DNA from 2 places in the Dietzia sp. Cai40 genome. Region 1 is predicted to be linked to the other one. Evidence: riboswitches for the same ligand, from Rfam matches in the RefSeq annotation. Region 1 holds a riboswitch; the other holds the start of a gene.
What was found. A riboswitch is a leader RNA that binds a small molecule or an ion and turns the genes downstream of it on or off. The one in region 1 is predicted to bind cobalamin.
Positions count from the first base shown of each region.

Region 2: linked by a shared signal. The riboswitch ahead of G6022_RS12325 (energy-coupling factor ABC transporter permease) and the one ahead of G6022_RS03500 (ABC transporter substrate-binding protein) in region 1 are both predicted to bind cobalamin.

Region 1 covers NZ_JAALEB010000072.1:1-3,661, reverse strand. The annotation lists gene G6022_RS03515 (sugar porter family MFS transporter) at 1-1,341, opposite strand, end outside; gene G6022_RS03510 (SgcJ/EcaC family oxidoreductase) at 1,519-1,893, shown strand; gene G6022_RS03505 (Lrp/AsnC ligand binding domain-containing protein) at 1,928-2,209, shown strand; cobalamin riboswitch at 2,271-2,404, shown strand; gene G6022_RS03500 (ABC transporter substrate-binding protein) at 2,520-3,524, shown strand.
Region 2 covers NZ_JAALEB010000321.1:808-10,762, forward strand. The annotation lists gene G6022_RS12285 (DUF5996 family protein) at 1-896, opposite strand, end outside; gene G6022_RS12290 (CGNR zinc finger domain-containing protein) at 975-1,484, opposite strand; gene G6022_RS12295 (hypothetical protein) at 1,531-1,740, shown strand; gene G6022_RS12300 (BLUF domain-containing protein) at 1,754-2,236, opposite strand; gene G6022_RS12305 (hypothetical protein) at 2,220-2,423, opposite strand; gene G6022_RS12310 (ABC transporter ATP-binding protein) at 2,770-3,570, opposite strand; gene cbiQ (cobalt ECF transporter T component CbiQ) at 3,567-4,295, opposite strand; gene G6022_RS12320 (energy-coupling factor ABC transporter substrate-binding protein) at 4,311-4,673, opposite strand; gene G6022_RS12325 (energy-coupling factor ABC transporter permease) at 4,670-5,410, opposite strand; cobalamin riboswitch at 5,446-5,659, opposite strand; gene G6022_RS12330 (transcriptional regulator) at 5,680-5,970, opposite strand; gene G6022_RS12335 (sodium-dependent bicarbonate transport family permease) at 5,985-7,004, opposite strand; gene G6022_RS12340 (winged helix-turn-helix domain-containing protein) at 7,282-7,584, shown strand; gene G6022_RS12345 (SRPBCC family protein) at 7,987-8,448, shown strand; gene G6022_RS12350 (SAM-dependent methyltransferase) at 8,780-9,547, opposite strand; partial or broken gene cbiT (precorrin-6Y C5,15-methyltransferase (decarboxylating) subunit CbiT) at 9,544-9,955, opposite strand, start outside.

The DNA of each region.
Region 1 (3,661 bases):
GTAGGTGAACGTCAGGCTGAACTCGGCCATCGGCGGGAACGCGGTGGAGACCGCGAAGTTTGCCAACCACTGGGCGGCCGCGGCCAGGCCGAGAGCCGCCGTGCGGATGCGGTTGTTGAACATCTCGCCGAGCAGCACCCACACCGCCGGGCCCCAGGACATCCCGAAGAACACGACGAAACCGTTGGCGGCGATCAGCGCGACGAGCCCCTGGGTGTCGCCGAGTTGGGGAGCGAGTTCGCCGTCGGGCCCCGGACCCATCGTGGCGGTGCTGAACATCAGGGCCATCACCGCGAGCGAGACGGTCATGCCGACCGAACCGGTCATGAGCAGCCTGCGACGCCCGATCTTGTCGATCAGCGCGATGGCCACGATCGTCACGACGATGTTCGTGACCGAGGTGATGACGGTCTGGGTGAGCGCGTCCGCCTCGGTGAAGCCGACCGACTGCCAGAGGGACGTGGAGTAGTAGAAGATCACGTTGATGCCCACGGCCTGCTGGAAGACGGACAGCACGATGCCGATCCACACGATCGGCAGGAGGTTCCTGCCGCTCGGGTTGAGCATGTCCTGCCACGACCGCTTCCTGTCCTCGCGGACCGTCGCACGGATCTCCTTGATCCGGTTGTCGACGCCGCTGGACTGGATGGTGCGCAGGACGTCCCTCGCCTCGCCGACCAGCCCCTTGGCCAGCAGGTAGCGGGGGGATTCCGGGATCATGAGCGCCAGTACGCCGTAGGTGATCGCGGGGACCAGCTCGGTGAGGAACATCCAGCGCCAGGCCTGGATCCCCAGCCACAGCTCCTCGATCGCGCCACCGGCCACGGCTGCCAGCCAGGCGTCGGAGAGCAGGGCCACGAAGATGCCGGAGACGATCGCGAGCTGCTGGAGTGACCCGAGGCGGCCGCGTATCGAGGGCGGGGCCACCTCGGCGATGTACGCCGGCGCGATGACCGAGGCCGCGCCGACGCCCAGGCCACCGACCACCCGCCACAGGATGAGGTCCCACGGGCCGAACGCGAGCCCGGAGCCGATCGCACTGACGGTGAACAGCGCCGAGGCCAGGACCATGACGCGGGTGCGCCCCCAGCGGTCGGCGAGGCGGCCCGCGAGATACGCGCCGGCGATACAGCCGAGCAGGGCCGAGGAGACGACGAACCCGGTGAGACCGGCGTTCATGCCGAAGGTCTCCTGGACGGCGTCCACCGCGCCGTTGATGACGGCGGTGTCGAAGCCGAAGAGGAACCCGCCGAGCGCGGCGACCAGGGAGATGATCACCACCCTGCCGGTGTGGAAGGACTCCTCGTCCGAGCTCCTGGCCGAGACGTTCCGTGTGGACATGGCGTACCCCGTTCCCGGGCCGGATGGACGTCCTGATGTCTGGTGAACGGAGCGTAGGCCCGCTACCAATGTGGCGCAAGTCACGTATTCTTTATCGATTGCGGCGTACGAACGCTCTGATCGAGAACACGTTCTAGGCTCGAGGTGTCTCGTCGTCATACCGAAAGGGCCACCGCCGTGAGTGCCTCCCCCGAGCAGATCCGTGCCACCGCCGACTCCTACATCGCCGCGCTGGTCGCCGGCGACCTCGAGGCGGTTCTGGACCTCTACGCCGAGAACGCCACGGTCGAGGACCCGGTCGGCAACGGCACCGTCCACGAGGGCAAGGCGGCCATCCGCGAGTTCTACTCGTCCGTGGTGGCGCTGAAGATCGAGGGCGAGGTGATCGAGGCACGGGTCTGCGGTGACGACCTGCTGTTCAACTTCGAGATCACCACCCACTTCGACGCCGACTCCAAGGCCACCATCAACGTGTGGGACCTCATGACCCACGACGAGCAGGGCAAGATCCGTTCGATGCGCGCGTACTGGACGCCGGAGAACATGCGCTGAACCGGGGCCGCGCGACTGGACTACCCTTCAGGCCATGATCACCGCCATCGTCTTCGTCCACGCCGAGACGGCGCGCATCCCCGAGGTCGCCGAGGCGATCGCCGAGATCGACGGGGTCTCCGAGGTGTACTCGGTGACGGGCACCATCGACCTCATCGTGCTCGTGCGGGCCCGCCGCAACGAGGAGGTGGCCGACATCGTCTCCGACCGCCTGAACAAGGTCCCGGGTGTGGTCGACACCGAGACGCACATCGCGTTCCGCGCGCTGTCCAAGCACGACCTCGAGGCGGCGTTCTCCCTGGGGTACGACGAGTAGGCCCCTCCCCGGTGCGCACAGTTCCGGGGAGGTGCTGCCACGTCGGTCGCGGCGGATGTGCATACTGTCATCACGACTTGCTGATCTCCGGATACGCAGGGGAAGACCGGTGAGAATCCGGCGCTGACCCGCAACGGTGTGCCGTCACCTCGGTGACGACGAGCCCGATTACCTGCCCGGAGGTACGCGACTCTGTCCATCGCCGCGGTCTGCGATCCGGAGTCCTGCACGGTCGGTGGCCGGTGTCGACGGTCGCCCACCTGCGGGTCTCGTGTGTTCGTGGGCACACGACACGATCCGAGGTCTGATCATGTTCCGTCGCCAGTCCAGGTCCACCACGGCGCTCGCCGCGCTGCTCGTCACGGGCGTCGTCGTCGCGGGCTGCTCCCGCGGCGAGGCTCAGGAGAACGCCACCTCGAATGAGGCGTTCGCCGAGCCGGTGACCATCACCAACTGCGAGCGTGAGTCCACGTTCGACGCCCCGCCCGAGCGCATCATCACGATGAACGCCCACGTCACGGAGACCCTCATCCAGATGGGTGCGGGGGATCGGATCGTCGGCCGGGGCTATGCCGATCGCGAGGACGTCCTGCCGGAGGTCGCCGAGGAACTCGAGGCGATTCCCGGGTTGGCCGAGGAGTATCCCAGCTGGGAGCAGATCGTCGATCTGGAACCCGACCTCGTGGTGGCCGGCATGCGCAGCGCGTTCGACGAGAAGGAGGGCCGGAGCCGGGACGCGCTCGACGCGGCGGGCATCGACACCTTCCTGTTCTCCGAGTACTGCGGCGACGGGTTCCCGGACGTCTCCATGCTCGAGACCGACTTCTCCCAGCTGGGCCGGGTCCTCGGCGTCGAGGAGGGTGCGCAGCAGCTCACCGACCGCATCGTCGACCGGATCGAGTCGGTCCGCGCCACCCTGGACGAGGCCGGCGTGACGGGGACCCCGACGTTCTTCTACGACAGCGGTGAGGCGGAGCCCATGACGATCGGCGGCGTCGGCATCGGCCAGCTGATCGGCGAGTACGCGGGAGCCGACAACATCTTCATCGAGGGCGACCGGCCCTACCTCAAGACCACGTGGGAGATCCTCGGCGAACGCCGACCGGAGGCGATCGTCGTGCTCGACTACGGGGCCACCAGCGCCGAGGACAAGATCGAGTACCTGCGTAACCAGCCCATCATGGCCACCACGCCGGCGATCCGCGACGACCGCATCGTGGTGGTCCCCCTGGCCGACTTCTTCGAGAGTTCGCGGATGGCGACCTCGGTGGAGACGATCGCCCGCGAGCTCCACCCCGACGCCTTCGGTGGCTGATATGGCGACGGTCGTCCACGACCGTGGCGGTGGCGCGGGCGATGCGGCGACACCGGCTCCGAGCCGCCCCTCGGCGTCGTCCCGCCTCCCGTCACCGTTCCGCGCCACCAGCCCGGGCCGCGAGACCAGCCCGGGCC
Region 2 (9,955 bases), on a different contig from region 1:
ACCCGGACCCGGCTCCAGCCCGCCGTCTCCTCCGCCGCGCGATGGGTTTGTTCGAGGAACCTCAGCACCACGGCGTCGGGATCCGCCGCCTGTCGCACGAGGTGGTACGGCAGCACGTACTCACCCAGCTCGGCGCTCCAGTACGCGGGGGCCTCGACCGCCGGATGGGTGTCGTACCCCTCGGGGTGGGGATAGGCGTACGCGTAGAAGATGCCCTCCTCCGCACCACCCGGCCAGTACCCCGCGCTCGACACCTCGTCGCTGTAGGCCTCGTGCATGACCCGGTCCGGGCAGTTCGGGACGCCACCGGGATGCTCGGGGGCGGAGCGTCCGGAGAACCGGGTGACGGCCAGATCGAACGCACCCCAGAAAAAGTGGACGGGCGAGGACTTCCCACGGAACCCACTGCGGAACGTCGACAGGACGCCGTGCGCGCTGACCAGCGACCTCCGGAAACGGGCCACGGCGTCAGCGTCGTACGACGCGTGCGTGGTGTCCTCGGCGAACGGGATCACCTCCGGCAGCTCGACCGGGGTCCCGACGATCGGCACGTCGAACCCGAGATCACCCAGGTGGCCGGTGTACTCGGCGTAGAAGTCGGCGACGGTCCGCGGCTCGAGCGCCATCCGGCGGGTGCTGCCGTCAGTGACGAGGAACAGCAGGTCGTGGCTGACGAAGTCGAAGCGGATCTCCAGACCGCGGTGTCCGGCGACCATCAGGGACGTGGTGAGCCCCCGCGCGTCCACGTACAGCGGGACGCCCCACCAGTGGTTGATCTCCGGCCCGAGGGCCATCCGCGTCTTGCCGACGATCTGGGTCCACAGGTGAAGTGTGTCCCTGGTGTCGATCCACGACTCCAGGGGCAGGGCCGGCCAGGGCTCGTCTCGCGTCTCCATCGACACATGATCCCCGATCTCGCGGCCGTCCGACACCCCCATCGTCAGCCGGGACCCGGCGCCAACCGCGCCCCTGCGTCACCCGGGTCGACGGCCGGGGGCCCGGTGCCGTTGGACGGCGTCGTGGTTGCCGCACCGGGCACTGCAGTAGCGCCGCTTACCGTTCCGGCTGGTGTCGACGAACACCTCGGGACACCCCGATCGGAGACAGGCCCCCAGACGGCCGCCCTCCGACTCGACCGCGAAGATCGCCAGACCGCCTGCGGTGATGGCCCGGACGCGCTCCACCACGTCGTCACCGTCGGCCGCGAAGTGCAGGTGGGGCTTGTGCCCGTCGTGCGTGCTCAGGGACGGCCTCGACGCGGCCGAGTCCAGCAGCTCGTTGATCGCGTCGCACGTGGAGTCCACGTCCGGCGCCGAGAAGGGTGCCCTCAACCACAATGCCCACTCCTGTAGGCGGGTCGACCTCGCGTCGTCGAGATCGGGCCTGCGGACGCCGTGGGCGCGAAGCACGCCGACGGCCATATCGGTGTCCCACTCCCGGGCGCCGAGTGAGGCAAGTTCCGCCGCGAGAGTCGGGCCGACCATATTGCCATGGTTGAACTGCACTGACCCATTGCACCACAGTCAGCGCATGACCACAGCAGCCTGTTCGCCCACCGACGTCGATCACGACCGCGACCACGACGCCCCCGTTCCGCAGCCTGCGGATCCGGACGCGCACCAGCACGAATGGCTGACCCGCTCCTCCCACCGCACCAGCGAGGGCACTGTGACCTACGAGTCCTGCCACTGCGGCGCGCATCGCGTCCTGCGCGCCGGCGTGCCCGTCGCCCGGGTGTAGGGAGAGGCGACGCTCAGGGCGAGGTCGAGATCGAGCGCTCCTTGACCTTGAACCAGATCGAGAAGTCCTCGGCGGCCCGACGTACGACGTCGTAGTTCGAGCCGCCGGTGAGATCGTTGAAACTGTCCCGCACGCCGTCGACTCCGGTCGACCGGGTCTCCTTGGGGATGCCGAAGCCCATCTTCCAGTCGGCGAAGCTGCGCTCGGCTGCAGGTTCCGTCAACAGGACCCGGACACGACTGTGCCTGTCATCGGCAGCGATGCGCGTCATCAACTCGTCGATCGCGGCCGGAGGGCCTTCGAGGAACTGAATGAAGCAGTTGTTCCTGAAGAGGAGGACACCGGTGATCCCGGCGGCACGATTGCGCTCCCGGGAGGTGAACAGAATGGACTCCAGATCACCCGGCAGCATCTTCCGCACCGGCACGCTCGTGTACACCAAATACTTCAGTTGTCCGCTCCCGGGCGACGTGGGGAACTCAGCGTCCAGCGACATTCAACTCTCCCTCGCTCGCATCGGAAAAGTACAGATCATTCAGGCTGGAGATCGCCTCGTCCAGGGATCCGGACTCGCCCTGCGGTCTCGACATCCTGTCGTAGCAGGTGAAACTGCCGTCAGAATTCTGATCGATGTACCCCACGAAGTTCCCGCGGAAACTACCGACGAAGAAGCTGTCTTCCACCTGGGACCATCGTATTTCTTCGTATCCTTCGATTGCCGAAGTCACTCCCACCCCTTTTCTTCCTTGACAAGGTGTTTCACCCACTGCCGTACACGTCGAGAAGAACGTGGCCCGAGCCACGTCACCGGGAGACGCTGCCGCCGCGCGCGGCCGAAACAGGGATGGGCACGCATCGACGTGTCACCCGATCCCACAGTGCTCTTCTTGCCTAAGAACTCACATCCTGCCGAAGCTATCCGTCATAGCGGCACACCGGGCCATCATGATGCGCGTCGGAAGACTGCGCCACCGATGGCATCGGTCGCGTCCGGAACACGGGCGAGTGCGATCCCGATGACGAGCGTGGTCAGACCTCTCCCGGCCGCGATACCGTCCGGCCCAGTCGGCGTGACACCGCGGCGCCCCACGGGGTGGTGAGCCGGGCCGCGGTGAGGAGGCCCTCGTCCTGCAGCACTCGGTGGACCGGGCCGCGGGTGAGCGCTCCGCCGGAGAGCACCACCGCGTCGTCCGCCCAGGCCCAGGCGAGGTCGACATCGTGCGTGGCCATGAGGATCGCGGCCCCCGCGGCGCGAAGCGACTCCAGCGCCGCGAGCAGGTCCTCACAGGAGAGCGGGTCGAGCCCGGCCGTCGGTTCGTCGAGAAGCAGGACGCGAGGCCGCATCGCCAGCGCACCCGCCAGGGCCACCCTCTTGCGCTGCCCGAAGGACAAGTGGTGGGGGACGCGGTCGGCGAGGTCGGTGATCGCCAGCGCCGCCAGGGCCTCGTCGACCCGGTGGGCCACCTCGGCGCGATCCAATCCGAGGTTCACGGGGCCGAAGGAGACGTCGGCCCGCACGGTCGTGGCGAAGATCTGGTCGTCGGGTTCCTGGAGCACCATCTGCACCGACTGCCGCAGGCGGGTGCGGTCGGCGCGGCGGTCCCGGACCCGCTCCCCGTCCAGCTCCAACTCCCCGGCCTCGAGGCGGTTCAGGCCCACGAGCAGCCGCATCAGGGTGGTCTTGCCGCTGCCGTTTCCACCGAGAAGCGCCATCTTCGCCCCGGCGGGGATCGTCAGGTCGGCGCCGTCGAGCACGGTGTGGGTGTGACCGCCGAGGGCATCGAGACGCCGGTAGGAGAACCGGGCACCGCGCAGCGCGAGGACGGTCACGTCATGACCCCCAGTATCGAGACGGACACGAGAACCAGACAGATGACGAGCACGCGGGTGGCCGAGACCGGGTCCGCCTCGGCGAGCACTGCGGTCTGGCCGCGCTCGGCGCGCATGGACATGGCGTCGTCGATCGCCCGTGCCCGCCTGACGGACAGGACGAATACCGAGGCGAACTGCGTCCCGACCGAGCTGATCGCGGCCCGGGCGGTGCGGTGTCCGAGCCTGAGGTCGTGGGAATGCCGCAGCGTGCGCGCGGAGTCGATGAGCAGGCCGATGAGCCGGTAGGTGGTGTCCACGACGTGAGCCAGCGGGGCGGGCAGTCCGGCCCGCCGGCCGGCGGCCAGGAGGTCGGCGACGGGCGTGGTGCACGCCAAGGTGATGGTGGCGGCCGTCGCGGCGATCGCCCTGCTCACCGTCCGCCAGGCGGTGTCGACCCCGGCCGGATCCACCACGAGGCGCCAGTCCACCAGGTCCAGCACGAGGGGACCGATTCCCAGGGCCAGGAACGCGACGGGGGCGAGCAACGCCGCGAGGTAGATCCTGGCGGGGACGCGGGCCAGCGCCAGGGCGCACACACAACAGACAGTCAGGATCGCCACGTGGCCCACCGGTGGCGGCACGAGCAGTGCCGCCACCAGCAGACCGCCGAAGAGCAGCAGCTTCTCGACTACCGGGAGGTCCGACCAACGGTTGTGGGACGCCGCGAGTTCGAGTGGGTTCACCTAGGGCTCGGCCGGTCAGTGCCCGGCCGGACCCGTGGCCGCCGCCGACGGGGTCGCCGCACCCGTCACGCTCTCCCGACGCTGCCTACTACGTGTCCGCAGGACGCCGAGTCCGTAACCCACGATCCCGCCGCCGATCCCGGCCTGGAGGGCGAACACCCCCGATTCGACCTCCCCCGGCAACTCGGGCAGAAGCGGCTCGAACCATGGCTCGTAGTCGGGAGAGACCTGGCTGATCGTCCCCTCCGCCTGCCCGTCCGCACCCTCGAACTCGCCGCCCGCACCAGCGCCATAGACCAGGGAGAACACCGCGATCGCGAACGCCACGGCGACCAGCCCCACGAGCACCCACACGCTGACGTGCTTCTTCCCGCTCATCGCACCGACTCCGTGGCCTCGACCTGATCGGTACGGTCCTCGAGATGCGCGAAGGTGCCCGCGCCGGCGAGTCGCGCCCTCCGGAAGAAGCCCACCAGGTCGAGCTCACGGGAGGCGATTCGCAGGAGCACGCTGACGATCACCACGACGATCAGAGCCTCGACGACCGCCAGCGGGATCTGGGTGATAGCGAACACGGCGAGGAACTCGGCCATCGAGAACCACAGGCCGTGCTCGGCGCTCGGGAACGCCAGCGCGAGCTGGGCGCTGGTGACGAGATACGTCACCAGGTCGGCGAGGAACGCGGCGACGAAGACCGCGCCGAGCAGCGGCACCGCGACCCGTCGACACAGGACGAACGCCCCGTAGGCGACCCACGGCCCGGCGACCCCCATGGAGAACACGTTCGCGCCGAGCGTGGTGATGCCCCCGTGCGCGAGCAGCAACGCCTGGAAGATCAGCACCACGGTGGCGACGAAGGCCATGACGGGTGGCCGGAAGATGATCGTCCCCAGCCCGGTCCCGGTGGGGTGCGAGCTGGAGCCCGTCACCGACGGGAGCTTGACGGCCGACATGACGAACGTGAACGCCCCGGCCACGCCGAGCAACACGCCCGCCTCCGGTGTCCGACGGACCGTCCTGATCACCTCGCGCGCGCCGTGGATGACGAACGGTGCCGCGACGGCCGTCCATGCCACGGCGTGCACCGAGGGGAGGAAACCCTCTGCGATATGCATATGCCTGAGACCTTTCTGCCCGTCACCTCGCGGGCACTCGTGGTGGCAGCCACGGCCGGTCTCCTGGCTCACGGGTTCCCCCGGCCCACCCCCGGAAGGGATGGACCGGATCGCCGCCGGTCCGCCTTCCCACCCACACAACGCGTGCGAGCAGTGGCACAGAGGACTGGCGACATCATCCGTTCACAGTGGCGAGGGCCGCCCCGGTCTCACACCGGGTTCCCGAGCACCGCAGCTGAGCAGATCCTAGCCCCCTCCCGGGGGCCGACTCAGTACCGCACCGATTGGGCGTCCGAGACCAGGCACATGCCCCCGACGGACTGCAGGAGGGGCCGCAGCGACCGGAGGACCTCGTCGATCCGGTCGGGGTCGACCGCCACGAGCACGAAGGTGTTGTCGAAGGTGGAGAAAGGGTCCCCACCGCGCTCACCGTGCTGTCCCCGCCCGTAGATTCCCGGGATCACGGTGCGATGGGTCAGGCCCAGCGAATCCAACGCGCCGAGGAACCTCCCGGCGACCCCGGACTCCACTACCAGTTCGATCCTTTTGACGTCTTTCATGGGATCTCCTCGCCTCAGGCGCCCAGGTACTGGGCGACGGTGTAGTAGAGCGGAATGCCGAGGACGATGTTGAACGGGAATGTCACGGCAAGGGCCATTGTGAAGTACCGGGACGGCCGCGCTTCGGGGATCGCGTAGCGCACGACGGCCGGCACCACGATGTAGGACCCGCTCGCCGCGAGCACGGCGAGCATGGTCAGGTCGCTGACCGGCAACCCGGCCAGACTGCCCAGGGCCAGCGCCATCGATGCTCCGACCAGGGGCATCACGATGCCGAACCCGATCAGGAACGGGCCCACGTCCCGGACCTCGCGGAGCTGACGGGCGACGAGCAAGCCCATCTCGAGCAGGAAGAAGGCCAGCAGCCCCTTGAACATGTCGTCGACGAACGGGGACATGGCCTCGCCGGCGTCGGCCCCCACCACGGTGCCGATCACGAGCGACCCGATCAGCAGCAAGTGCGCACCGTCGGTGAACGCCTCGTGCAGGATCGCCCGCAACGACAGGGGTGCGCCCGACACGGGAGAGGAAGCGCCGGCCCCCGCGTCACCCGCCATCTGGGCGGAACGCTGACGGGACCGTGCCCAGGTGGCCAGAAGCACCGCCATGATGATCGCGGGCGATTCCATCAGAACCAGGGCGACCGTCATGTACCCGCCGGGTTCCTCCCCACGGGCGGTCACGAACTGCGTCGCGGCGATGAAGGTCACCGCGCTGACCGACCCGTAGGTCGCGGCGATGGCGGCCGCATCGAACTCGTTCACCCTGCGCCGCAGGACCAGGAAGCCCAGCGCAGGGATCACCAGGGCCAGGAGGAGGGCGATGCCGATCACCGCCGCGGCGCGGCCGGTCAGACCGGTCTCTCGCAGAGCCTGGCCACCCTTGAACCCGATCGCCATGAGCAGGTAGAGCGACAGGAACTTGGTGACGGGGGCCGGGATCTCCAGGTTGGAGCGCACAGCGGCGACGAACAGCCCCAGGAAGAAGAACAGGATCGGCGGGTCCGTGAGGCTGCCGAGAATGCTGAGGTCCATCGAGTCTCCCCTGATCTGTCCGGAGTCCGTGCGCCGCCGAGCGGGACGAGCTGATCTCCGTCGTGGCGCGCTAGCCGCCTGTTCCGAGCGAGTAACGGGAACGACAATACATGACTTTCAAGACATGTTTTGCAACAGCCTAAATCGGTGTCGCGTGTTGTGGCGCGGCGCGCGGACCGGGCCCGCGGTGGGACGGGCTCCGTGCACGCCCACATGCGTACCGTGATTCACGTAAGGCAAAATGGCACTCGGAAGTCGTCGGTGATGGGGTGGCGTAGTGGCAGAGTGGACGTTTCTCACCAATCACGCGCACGTCCTGTTGTGCATCGCGCAGGACTCCGAGACGCGACTGCGCGACATCGCCGATGCGGTCGGGATCACCGAGCGCGCCACCCAGCGGATCGTGGCCGAACTGGAAGAGGCCGGGTACCTGCAGCGCATCCGCGACGGGCGCCGTAACCGCTACAGCCTGAACCGAGACCTGCCGCTGCGCCATCCACTCGAACGGGACCACATGGTCGGGGAGATACTCAGCGTGCTGGGGGCCCCGCGAAAGGGTGCTGGCGACGGCAACGAGTGACCCGTCGGCACTGATCGTGGCGCCCCGACAGCGTGGTCGACCACTACTAGAGGCCCCCAGGGGACGATCTGGTCGGCTTCTCTCTGCAGTTGATCGAGTTCGGAGATGTCATAGGGGCTGAGCACATCCACCGTCACCACGTCCGGACGAACGGTCGCTTTCTGCACCACCGCGGATTCGGTGTTGCTCAGCCAGCGTCCCGGACCTGCGCGGCCCACACCCTCGTAAGCGAGCTCGTCGACATGGGGACCAACACCACGACGAAGAGCAACGTCACTACGGGGTACGCCCTACGCGACGTACTGTGTTGCGAAGCGGTCCGACCTTGCACTGGTCGCAATTCCGGTCACGCCAGAGTGTTCACCACACCCAGCGCGGCTCAACCCGCCAAGGAGGCATGGCATGAGCACTACCCGCGAGCTTCGCGCCGAGGTCGAGGTCGACGCCCCCGTCGAGCGCGTGTGGGAGGTCGTCACGGATACCTCCGTGCTCGTTCGGTCGTCGCCCGAACTCGTCGCGGTGACACCGCTGCTGCCGGGAGGCTTCCGGAAGGGCCAGCAGTACATCGGCTGGAACCGCCGCAAACTGGTCGTCTGGCCAACCCGAAACGTTGTGATCGAGTTCGAGCCACACAAGCGTGTCGCCTGGGACACGAAGACCAGCGGCGCCCGCTGGGCCTTCGAGCTCCAGCCGACGCAGACCGGTACCAAGCTGGCCCAGCGTCGGTCCGTGCCGGGCAAGCTCAATCCGATCGGCCGGATCTTCGCCGCGACGCTCCTCGGCGGGGGTCCGAACCACGCTGACGAGCTCGATACTGCACTTGGCACCACGCTGGAGAGCATCAAAGCTATCGCCGAGGCCTGACCAACCGACTCGTCCCCACGGGTGGACTTCGCCAGGGATAACTCTCTTGCGACTGGGCAGTAGCAAGAGGAGCAATGCGCGGGAACGGCCACTTAGACGACAGCCCGCCGGCAGAGTTCGGAGAGACGTCTTCCGCTACCTCACGGACCGACCACACCCTGATCTGAAGTGGACAGCCGGTATGGTGAGTCCGGGTCTACCCGCCCAGTAATCGACCGGATGAGCGTCCCGCAGGGAGACTCGAGTGTAGATGCCGCCCTCGGAAACCACGAGCACAGCCTGGCACCTCGGCCTCCGTGACTGTGGTCGAACTTTCAACTCTGAGTTCGACCTACCCCGCCCCGCCCCGCCGCTTCGCCGCCCTCTCCGGATCCGAGGCGTACAACCACGATTCGGCCTCCCCCGGCCGGACCAGCGCCCGGCCCACCAGGATCACCGCCGCCTGCCGCAGACCGGCGGACTCGACCGCGTCCGCGATGTCGGCAAGTGTGCCCCGCAGCTCGACGCGGTGCGGGCGGCTCGCATTGGCCACCACCGCCACCGGGCAGTCCGCGCCGTGCGTGGGAACCAGCCGTTCGGCGAGCTCGCGGATCCGGGTGATCGCCAGGTGCAGCACCAGCGTCGCGCCGGTGGCGGCGAAGTTCTCCAGCGATTCGGAGGACGGCATCACCGTCGATCGGGCCTGGACGCGGGTCAACACGACGGACTGCACCACCTCGGGCACGGTCAGCTCCACCCCCAGCTCGGCGGCGGCGGCAGCGTAGGCCGGGACGCCGGGCACCACGTCCCAGGGCACGCCCGCTGCATCGAGGCGGCGGGTCTGCTCGGCGAGCGCGGAGTACAGCGACGGGTCACCCGAGCACAGTCGCACCACCTCGAGCCCCTCGGCGTGGGCGGCGACGATCTCCGCGATGATCCCGTCCAGGTCCAGGTGCTGGGTGTCCACCAGCCGCGCGCCTGATCGGCAGTGGTCGAGCACGCCGTCGTCCAGATAGGTGCCCGCGTACAGGCAGACGTCCGCCGCGGCCAGGGCCGCAGCCGCGCGCAGCGTGAGCAGGTCGGCGGCGCCGGGGCCGGCCCCGACGAAGTGAACTGTCACGAGGTCTCCCCTGTCTCCCCGGAGTCCGCCGCAGCGGCGGAATCTGCCATAACAGCGAAGGGCTTAATCGCGCACCACTGCACCACGGCCCGCGCCGGGGCCCAGCCGGTGAACGAGCCGATCGAGTCGGCGTGTTCCACGTGGAACCGTACGAGCTCGCCGCCGAACTCCGCGCGGGCATCGATCAGCACCCGCTCCGTCTCGATCGTCACCGCGTGAGCGACCAGCCTGCCGCCGGGACGCAGCGCCTCCCAACACTGCCGCAGCAGGCCGGGCGCGGTGCCTCCGCCGCCCACGAACACCGCATCGGGGCGAGGGAGCCCCTCGAGCGCCTGCGGCGCGCGCCCGTGGACGACCTCCAGCGACGGCACACCCAGCCGCGCGGCGTTCCGCTCCACGCGCGCGGCC